Regions from separate parts of the Mycetocola sp. Y171 genome, predicted to be linked through region 3. Evidence: predicted binding sites of a transcription regulator. Region 3 holds the regulator's gene; each other region holds the start of a gene.
What was found. The regulator HspR, encoded in region 3, represses chaperone genes until heat shock. The targets are predictions, from matches to a motif close to AAGTTGAGTCNNNNNGACTCAACTT.

Region 1 (3,268 bases), 160 kb from region 3:
TCGCCGCCGCGGGTACGGTTGTCACTCTCGTTCCGACGGCCGACCGCATGCACGAGTCCGGTCGCGCCGCCGCTCTGGACGCAGGCGCTCGGATACTCCCGCCCGATTCATTGACGGATGCCGTGGCATCCGTCGCGCACGACACCGACGTGATCGTCGACGGCATCCTCGGCACCGGAACCAGCGCCAGTCCGGCGCTGCGAGGTCGTGCGCGAGAGCTCGTGGCCGCGCTGCTTCCAGTGCTGGCGAGGGAGGACCCACCCGTCGTGGTGGCGGTCGACATCCCGAGCGGGATCCACCCGGACGACGGATCGGTGCCAGACCCGACCGTGCTGCGGGCGGATGTCACGGTCACGTTCGGCGCCTGCAAGACCGGCCTGCTGCTCCCGCCGGCCGTCGAGTATGTCGGGCGTCTCGTCGTGGTCGACATCGGCCTCGGGCCCGAACTGGAACGCGTCGCACGGACGTCCTGACGGTGCCGCGGTCGGCGGCGTCGCGCTGAACAGCGAATAATGGAGGGTGCCGCCGCGGGCATCCGGCTCGCTGGGCGGCGATCGTTCGGAGCTGCACCCCCATGACCTCACCCCGCACTTTCAGCCGCTACGTCGCGCTCGGCGACAGCTTCACCGAAGGCGTCGGCGACGAACTGCCCGACGGGCGCGTCCGCGGCTGGGCCGACTTTGTGGCGCTGGGCCTGCAGGCATCCGCCGACGAACCGATCGGGTACGCGAACCTCGCCATCCGCGGCCGCAAACTAGGTCCGATCATCGCCGAGCAGCTGGAACCGGCGCTCGCCCTCGAACCGGACCTGATGACATTCAACGGCGGAGGCAACGACATCCTGCGCCCCCGCGTCTCGATCGGCTGGGTCGTCGACGAGACCGTCAAGGTCGTCGACCGCGCGCTGCAACAGCCCGGCCTGCACCTCGTCGTGCTGGCCGGCGCCAACCCGTCACGGCACTTGCCGCTGGGTGGACTGATGCAGAAACGCGGCGACCAGCTGTCGGATGCCGTCCTCGGCGCCCTCAAGTCGACTCCCGTCACGCTCGTCAACAACTGGGGCGACGAGACGCTCACGCATGGCAGGTACTGGTCGGTAGACAAACTGCACCTCAACGCGCTCGGCCACGCGCGTGTCGCGTCGAACGTGCTGACCGCGATCGGTGTTCCTGTGCCCGAGGAGTGGGGCGTCGACGAGGTCGCGGAGGCCGGCTCGGGGTCGCGCTCACGCAACACCGCTGCGTACTACCGCGAGTTCGTGCTGCCGTGGATCGGCCGCCGGGTCACCGGACGCTCGTCGGGCGACGGGCGTGAGCCGAAGCGGTCGACGCTGCTGCCGGTGGAGTAGCTCGGCGCGACTCAGGGGCCTACTCACCTGTTCCGGACGCACTCACCAGGTGCGCCGGGTGAGTAGGTCCGGAAGTGGTGAGTAGACGCCCGTCCGGGGGTCGAGCGTGTCGAGACTACCGGTGATCTCGACAAGCTCGATCAGCGAAGCGAACCAGAGCACATTCGAGACTTGAGCCGGGCTGGCTCAAGTTTTTGAACCCTTCGGGAATAGTCGGTATTGTGCTGCCGTTGAGTTGAGTCACAGGCACTCAAGTTCCAGGAGGATCCATGCCCGCATTCTTCGGTCCCGCAGGTTCGGGAAACGAATCGTTCGACGAGTTCATCGCGCGTTACCTGCAGGGGCAGCGCGCCGCCCAGTCCGGGCGGACGATCGACATCACCCGTCTGCTGAGCCGACGCACCCAGGAGGTGCTCGCCGACGCCGCGCGGTTCGCGGTCGACCACGGCCACTCCGAGGTCGATGCGTTGCACATCCTGCGTGTCATGGTCGAGGCGGCCCCGGTGGCCGACGCCCTTCGCGCCCTCGGCACCGACCCGGCCGAGCTGGCCGAAGCAGCCGAGCAACGACTGCCCGAACGATCCGACCGCGACGTGCAGACGCCGCCGTCGATCACGTCGTCAGCCCAGCGCGCTCTGCTCGACGCCCACCAGGTCGCCCGCGCGTTCGGTTCCACCTACATCGACCCCGAGCACCTCTTCTTCGCCTTCGTCGTGAACCAGGAGATGCCCGTCGGTCAGGTCCTCGCCGGTTTCGGCGTGACCCCTCAGACCCTGCAGGCCGGATACGAATCCGCTCGCGAGGCACAGGCATCCGGCACAGCGACAGCGGGCACCGAGGCATCCACCACTCCGCTGCTCGACCAGTTCGGCACCGACCTCACCGCGCTCGCCCGTGACGGCAAGCTCGACCCGGTGATCGGCCGTGCAGACGAGATCGCGCAGACCATCGAGATCCTGTCGCGCCGCACGAAGAACAACCCCGTGCTGATCGGCGAGGCCGGCGTCGGCAAGACCGCCGTCGTCGAAGGACTCGCGCAGGCGATCGTCGACGAAGAAGTTCCGCGGCTGCTCCGCGGCAAGCGCGTCCTCGCGCTCGACCTCGCAGCCATGGTCGGCGGCACCCGCTACCGCGGCGACTTCGAGGAGCGGCTCACCAAGCTGCTCGACGAGATCTCCGCCAACCAGGGTGAGCTCATCGTGTTCCTCGACGAGATGCACACGGTCGTCGGCGCAGGCGGCGGTGGGGAGAGCGGCGGACTCGACGCCGGAAACATCCTCAAGCCACGCCTGGCCCGCGGCGAACTGCACGTCATCGGTGCGACGACACTCAACGAGTATCGTCGAGTCGAGAAGGACCCGGCGCTCGAACGTCGCTTCCAGTCCGTGCACGTGAACGAGCCCAGTGTCGGCGATGCCGAGAGCATCCTGCGCGGACTCCGTCCCCGCTACGAGGAGTTCCACGACGTCAGCTACACCGACGAGGCCCTCCGTGCCGCCGTGGATCTCTCCGCCCGCTACGTCACCGACCGGTTCCTGCCAGACAAGGCCATCGACCTCCTCGACCAGGCCGGCGCGCGACTGCGCCTCCGCCAGATCGTGAAGATCGACACAGCGCCGATGCGTGACGAGATCGCCATCCTGGAGAAGTCCAAGGATGCCGCGGTCGCCGCCGAACGCTACGAAGAGGCGTCGAACCTGCGCGACGAGATCGAGAACCTCACCGCCGAGATCGCGGCTGCTGAGGCGACGGATGCAACGGCATCCGCCTCGGCTCCCGCCATCGTCGGTGAGGCGGAGATCGCCGAGATCATCTCGCGTGCCACCGGCATCCCGGTGACCAGGCTCACCCAGGACGACCGCGCCCGCCTCGCGCACCTCGAGACCGAGTTGCACGAGCGCGTGATCGGACAGGATGACG
Region 2 (3,268 bases), 860 kb from region 3:
GGAACGGCGGCGCCGACGGTCAGTGGGCTATCTCGCACTCATGGGCACCGCATTCGTCGGCGTTGCGGTTCTTCTCGCGGTGAAGCTGGCCGACGGGGCGGACATCGAGTCCGTGTGGTGGAGGTTCGCCGTGCTCGGGTATTGCATCCTCGACGTCGCGTGGCCGCGGCGGGCCGCCGCCGAGTCCGAGATTTCGGACTCCGCCGCAGCGCCGCAGTCCTGACCGCCGCAGGGATCTCGATTCGCTCCTCCGTCGCCACTCGATCAGTGGGTGGACGGCAGTCATACACTGAGACCATGACGCGGATGCTCGTACGGGTGCCGGCCACGGAACCACTCGACCTCATGGTCGAGTTACGCCGCGCCCTGGACCGCTCGGGCCCGGCGCTCACGCCCGTCGAAACGAGCGAGCCGGAGACCTCCAGCGACGAGCAGGTGCCGCAAGCGGTCGGCGTCGTCATCGAAACCTCCGGTTCGACCGGCGTGCCCAAGCGGGTGGCGCTCAGCTGCGACGCCCTGCTCGCCAGCGCTGCGGCCAGCGCGACGGTGCTCGAAGGCCAGGGGCAGTGGCTGCTCGCGCTTCCCGCCCACTACATCGCAGGCCTCCAGGTGCTCACCCGGTCGATCGCCGCTGGGACGGTTCCCGTCGTCCTTCCGCCCGGCCGGTTCGACCCCGCCGCCTTCGCCGAAGCGGCACGCTCGCTCACCGGAGAGCGTCACTACACCTCGCTCGTTCCCCTGCAACTGGCCCGTCTGCTGGAAAGCAGGGCTGGGCTGATGGCGCTCCGCCGTTTCGACGGCATCCTCGTCGGCGGGCAGGCCACGCCTCCGCAGTTGCTGCAACGCACCGAACAGCTCGGGCTCCCGATCTTCCGTACCTACGGTTCGAGCGAGACCGCGGGCGGCTGCGTCTACAACGGCGTCCCGCTCCCCGGCGTGCATGTGCGCGTCGTCGACGACCAGATCGAGCTGGCGGGACCGATGCTCGCCGAGGGATACCTCGGCGACGATGCTCTCACCGATCGCACCTTCGTCGTGGCGGACGGGCTCCGCTGGTATCGCACCGGCGACCTCGGCGAAGTCGAGGAGGGCCGCATCCGCGTCACCGGGCGCGCTGACAACGTCATCATCTCCGGAGGCGTCAACGTTTCGCTCGACCGCGTCGAGCGCATCGTCCGCGGGCTGCCCGACCTGACCGAATCGGTCGTCGTCGCAGCGCCCCACCGTGAGTGGGGCGAGGTTCCCGTCGTCGTCACGACCGGGTCGCACCCGTCGCTCCGTGAGATCGCGGATGCCGTGGCCGATTCCCTCGGCAAGCCGTCGCGTCCCGCCCACATCCTGCGGCTCGATTCGCTTCCCGTGCTTCCCTCAGGCAAGCCCGACCGGCTCGCGATCATCGCGATCGTCGCCGTGGCTCTGCGGGACGACGAGTCCGGCCCGTCGATCCCGGTCTAGCCCTCACACACGGCGACGGCCGGGGCCGAATGCCCCGGCCGTGACGACCGCGCGATCAGGCGTCGACGGACTTCTGCGATTCCTTCACCGTCAGGCTCTCCTGCTCGTTGCCTGCCGCGACCTCGATCTTGCGCGGTTTCGCACGCTCGCTGACCGGGATCGTGACGCTGAGCACGCCGTTCGTGTAGTTCGCGGCGATGCGCTCGATGTCGATTCCCTGGCCGAGGTTGAGCTGGCGGAGGAAGGAGCCAGACATCCGCTCGCGGGCGATCCACTTGGCGCCCTCAGCGGCGGCGAGAGTGCGTTCGGCGCGGATCGTCAGCAGCTGTCCGTCCACGTCGATGTCGACCGATCCGGGATCGATACCGGGGAGGTCGGCCGAGAGGACGTAGTGGTCGCCTTCACGATAGAGATCCATGGGCATCAGGCGCGGGCCCTGGCGTGCGCCGAGCATGGCTTCGGTGACGCGGTCGAGGTCGCGGAACGGGTCGAAATTCAGTGCCATCTGAGAGATCCTCCTTGTTCGTTGTCTCTGTGGGTTGTCAGAGTTGAGTCGATGGGACTCAACTTGGAAGCCATATTAATAATCGCCGCGAAAATGTCCAGTCGGTTCGTGTTTGCTCTGAGAGAACGGGCAGGCGGATGCCGGGTAAGCTTCTCGCGGAACAGAGGGAGGTTGCCCCGTGGCAGCTCAGAAGCAGAGGCCGACGGCCCCACAGTCACCCAGCGGTGCCAGGCCGAAGGGCAAGGGCAGGAGCGGCAATCCGGCCGCACGGCCGTACGAGAAGATCCGCCCGGCGACGTTCGGCGACTGGGTCGCCGGTGCACGTGTCTTCACACTGTCGATGTCGATCTCCCCTGTGCTCGTCGGAACCGGCGCTGCCACCGTTGCCAACGACCCGGGCGAGTTCCACTGGGTGCGCGCCCTGCTCTGCCTCGTGATCGCTGTCAGCCTCCAGATCGGCGTGAACTACGCCAACGACTATTCAGACGGCATCCGCGGCACCGACCGCCACCGCGTAGGACCGTTCCGCCTCGTCGGCAGCGGACGGGCGAAGCCGAAGACGGTTCTCATCGTCGCCCTCGCCTTCTTCGGAGTGGCTGCAGTAGCCGGCCTCGTCCTCACCGTCATCACCGGACTCTGGTGGCTCATCGCCGTCGGCGCCGTCGCCATCCTGGCCGGATGGTTCTACACCGGTGGCCGCCGCCCGTATGGATACAACGCACTCGGCGAGCTCTTCGTCTTCGTGTTCTTCGGACTGGTGGCAACCCTCGGCACGGCGTACGTGCAGTCCTTCACGCTCAACCAGGAGGCCTGGCTCGGCGCGGTCGGCGTCGGACTCATCGCCGTGGCCACCCTCATCGTCAACAACATCCGTGACATCGCCCAGGACGAGGAGGCCGGCAAACGAACCCTCACCGTGCTGCTCGGCGGACGGGCCAGCCGTGCGCTCTACATCGTCTGCGTGCTCGCACCGTTCGGAATCGCCGTGTGGCTGGCGTTCTTCTACCCGATCGCGTGGTTCGCGTTGTTCGGGCTCCTCGCGGCGCTGCCCGCGGTCATCATCGTGGCCACAGCGCGCAGTGCGAAGGAGTTCGTTCTCGCGCTCAAGCTCACCGGTCTCGTGCAGCTGCTGTACGGGCTCGCGCTGCTCTGGGCGTTCTGGAAGTAGCCTCAGCGGTCGGTGGGTGAGGTGGTGTCCCTCGCGGATGCCGCCGCATCCGTCACCGAATCCTCAGCGTCCTCGTCACCGCTGGCTTTGCCCTTCGACCCGTGCCGGAGGTCGTAGAGGTCACGCGAGACGGCCTCCCG
Region 3 (3,268 bases):
GTGACCAGCGGGGTGAAGTCGAAGTCGGAGAGTGAATCCAGCCCGCCGGGGTCGCCGAGGCCCTCAGGCACATTCGTGGTCGGGGTGAACATATTCCCCAGGTTGAGGAGAGGCGAAGTGATGCCGCTGATGAAGCCGTTGGCGACGATCGCAATGCCGAGTCCGCTCCAGGTGACGGCCACCGGGCGGTTCACCGTGTGGCCGCGAAGAATCCAGATACTGGACAGGTAGCCGAGGACCCAGATGATCACCCCGAGAATCACCATCCCGATGAACCAGGGAGCCGCCGTCGACCAGGCATCCCGGACGAACTGCTCGACGACGTCAGGGCCGGCGAGGCCGTCCTGGGAGAAGTCCTCAGGGTTACGGCTGGCGATCCAGCCGAACAAGGCTCCGAAGAATGCGCCGAACGCCGCGATGGCCAGTGGAATCATCACCAGGGCGAACCCGAGACTCATCAGGGTGAAGGAGACGGCGCCGGCGATCATGGCACCGCGCTTCTGACGCGGGCCGAGCGGCGGACGGCGGGGCACCGTCGGCCCTGGCGCGTACGCGATGGGTGCCTGCTGCGGATACCCCGGTTGTGCGTATCCCGGTTGCTGCTGGGTGTACCCAGGCGCCTGCTGGAGATAGCCCTGCTGCTGGTGCGGATACGCAGTCGGCTGCTGTGCATGGCCCGGTTGCTGCGGATACCCGGGTTGCTGCGGATACCCGGGTTGCTGCGGATACCCGGGTTGCTGCGGATATCCGGCGGTCGGGTACGCGGGAGCCTGCATGGGCCCGGGTGCCGGAGCCTCGGGCGAGTCAGGGGCAGGAGGCGCCGGCGCGCCGGGAGGCGGGGCCAGCGGTGATCCGGGCGGCGGGCCGTCCGGCGCTGCGGGCGGCTGGGGTTCCACCGGCGGCTGCGGTGCCGTCGGGTCAGGCCCCGGCTGCTTTCCTGGGGTCGAAGGATTGTCGGGAACGTGCTGTTCGTGCTCGCTCATGCCGCCAGCTTAACGACCCGTTCGCATCCGCGTAACCCACGCGGCCAAATCGGTCGGCCCAGTCGGATTTTGCCTCCGATCAGCCCGAAAACCCCGGCCGGTCGGCCCCAAAGGGCGGCCAGCAGAATCGAGTGGTCCTGAACGGCTGCCCGCGCGGCGTCCGAACGACCTTTCGGGCCCACTCGACGCTTAGCGGGTCCGGGATGCCGGCCGCGGCTAGCGCTGGAACGGCCGCCAGATCACGAGCTCGGTGCGTCGCTGGGCGCGCGTGCCGCTCTTCAGCGGAACGACGTCACCCTGCGATCCGGCCGCGAACACGCGGCGCCCGGGCGACTTCACCAGCTCGCTCGCGAGGGCATGCTCGAGTTCGCGGACGCGCGAGGCCAGCGCCGCCACCTCGTTTTCGAGGGTGAGGATGCGACTGATGCCCTCGAGGCTCACGCCCTCCGCGCTCAGCCGGGCGACTTCGCGCAACTGTGCGACGTCACGCATCGAGTACCTGCGGGACTTGCCCGCGGTTCTCGTCGGGGAGACGAGGCCGAGCCGGTCGTACTGCCGCAGGGTCTGCGGATGCATTCCGGCCAGCTCGGCCGCCATCGCGATCGCGAAGATCGGCGAATTCTCGTCCATCCTCGTTATCCTCGCGCCCGGTGGATGAGGTCCTCGCGTGGGTTCTCGTGCGGTTCCAGCTCGTGGAAGTGCTCGAGAGCGGCCTTGGCTTCCGCGCTGAGGTGCGACGGGACCGCGACCTGGACGACCGCGAGCAGGTCGCCGGTGCCCTTCGCTGTCGATACGCCCCTGCCCTTGACCCGAAGGATCCGGCCAGAGGGGGTCCCAGGAGCGACCCGCAGTTTCACGGGGTCGCCGCCGAGTGTCGGCACCTCGATCGTGGCGCCGAGGGTGGCCTCCACGAACGTGACAGGCACGTTCACGCGCAGGTTGAGCCCGTCTCGTTCGAACACAGGATGCTTGCGCACGGTGACCGTGAGAACGAGGTCGCCGGCAGGGCCGCCGTCCGGAGACGGGTGCCCCTTGCCGCGCAACTTGATCTTCTGCCCGTCGGCGACGCCGGCCGGGATGTTGACCTTGATCGTGCGGCCTTCGGCGGTCTGCAGGGTGATCTGCTCACCCTTGGTCGCCGTGAGGAAGTCGATCGTCGTGGATGCTGTGACGTCGCGGCCGGGCGTCGGCCCGCCGAACCCGCGGTATCCGCCCGTGGGCTGGCCGAAGCCCCCACTGCGCCCGAACATCCCGCCAAGGATGTCTTCAAAGTCGGCCTGCTGGTAGCTGGTGCTGGTGCCGCGTGCGCCGCCACCGAACATCCCGCCGAAGACGTCGTCGAAGCCACCGGATGCCCCGCCGCCGCCTGGGGCGGTGAAGCGGGCTCCTGATCCCATCGCGCGCACGGCGTCGTATTCCTTGCGCTGCTCGGGGTCGTTGAGCACTGAGTATGCCTCGCTGACCTCCTTGAACCGGGATTCAGCCTTGGCGTCGCCCGCGTTCGAGTCGGGGTGGTACTTGCGCGCGAGCTTGCGGTAGGTCTTCTTCAGCTCCTCCGGCGTCACATCCTTCTTGACGCCGAGGATCTTGTAGAAGTCCTTGTCGAACCAGTCCTGACTTGCCATCGCGTCTACTCGGCGGGAACCGCGACGACGACCTTGGCCGCGCGAAGCAGAGTCGAGCCGACGAGGTAGCCGGTTTCGACGACATCGATCACAGTGGCAGCCTCGACGTCCGGCGACGGCTGCTGGAAGACAGCCTCGTGGACGTTGTGATCGAACGCATCGCCCTTCGCGCCGAACGGCACGAGGCCGATCTTCTCGACGCTCCCACGCAGCTTCGCCGCGATGGTCGCGAACGGCGCGTCGCCCTCGAGGTCTCCGTGCTTCTCAGCGCGGTCGAGGTCGTCGAGCACAGGCAGCAGCAGCTTGATGACATCACCGGTGACGCGCTCGCGCTCCACCTCACGGTTCGCCTCGGTGCGCCTGCGGTAGTTGGCGTATTCGGCGGTGACACGCTTGAGGTCGACGAGGTGCTCGTGCTCAGGATCTGCGTCAGCGACGCGCTCGCCGAGGTCCTCGTCGAGGCCGTCGGCCTGCGCGGCGTCGAGGATGTCCTGGACCGTCAGTTCGTCTTCGGTCGTCTCGGGCAGTTCGGAGTCCACCTGCGACTCAGGGTCGGAAGCTCGCGCTTCCGACCCCTCGTCCACTGGCTGAACCTCGTCACCGTTGTCTGGAGTCGGGTTCTTGTCAGTCATGTTTACTTCTTGTCGCTCTCGGTCTCGG

Region 1: AC1M2K_RS07505 (ATP-dependent Clp protease ATP-binding subunit) is a predicted target of HspR. The motif match lies at 1,581-1,605, and genes of this name have one in related genera.
Region 2: AC1M2K_RS04065 (Hsp20/alpha crystallin family protein) is a predicted target of HspR. The motif match lies at 2,001-2,025, and genes of this name have one in related genera.

What each region holds. Positions count from the first base shown of each region.
Region 1 is NZ_JBWYGX010000001.1:1,569,453-1,572,720, forward strand. Features, by position in the region: gene AC1M2K_RS07495 (NAD(P)H-hydrate epimerase) at 1-473, shown strand, start outside; gene AC1M2K_RS07500 (SGNH/GDSL hydrolase family protein) at 575-1,348, shown strand; gene AC1M2K_RS07505 (ATP-dependent Clp protease ATP-binding subunit) at 1,618-3,268, shown strand, end outside.
Region 2 is NZ_JBWYGX010000001.1:867,735-871,002, reverse strand. Features, by position in the region: gene AC1M2K_RS04075 (hypothetical protein) at 1-223, shown strand, start outside; gene AC1M2K_RS04070 (AMP-binding protein) at 298-1,455, shown strand; gene AC1M2K_RS04065 (Hsp20/alpha crystallin family protein) at 1,511-1,960, opposite strand; gene AC1M2K_RS04060 (1,4-dihydroxy-2-naphthoate polyprenyltransferase) at 2,139-3,128, shown strand; gene AC1M2K_RS04055 (DUF4229 domain-containing protein) at 3,131-3,268, opposite strand, start outside.
Region 3 is NZ_JBWYGX010000001.1:1,730,400-1,733,667, reverse strand. Features, by position in the region: gene AC1M2K_RS08345 (DUF2062 domain-containing protein) at 1-983, opposite strand, end outside; gene AC1M2K_RS08340 (heat shock protein transcriptional repressor HspR) at 1,200-1,613, opposite strand; gene AC1M2K_RS08335 (DnaJ C-terminal domain-containing protein) at 1,619-2,608, opposite strand; gene AC1M2K_RS08330 (nucleotide exchange factor GrpE) at 2,614-3,240, opposite strand; gene dnaK (molecular chaperone DnaK) at 3,243-3,268, opposite strand, start outside.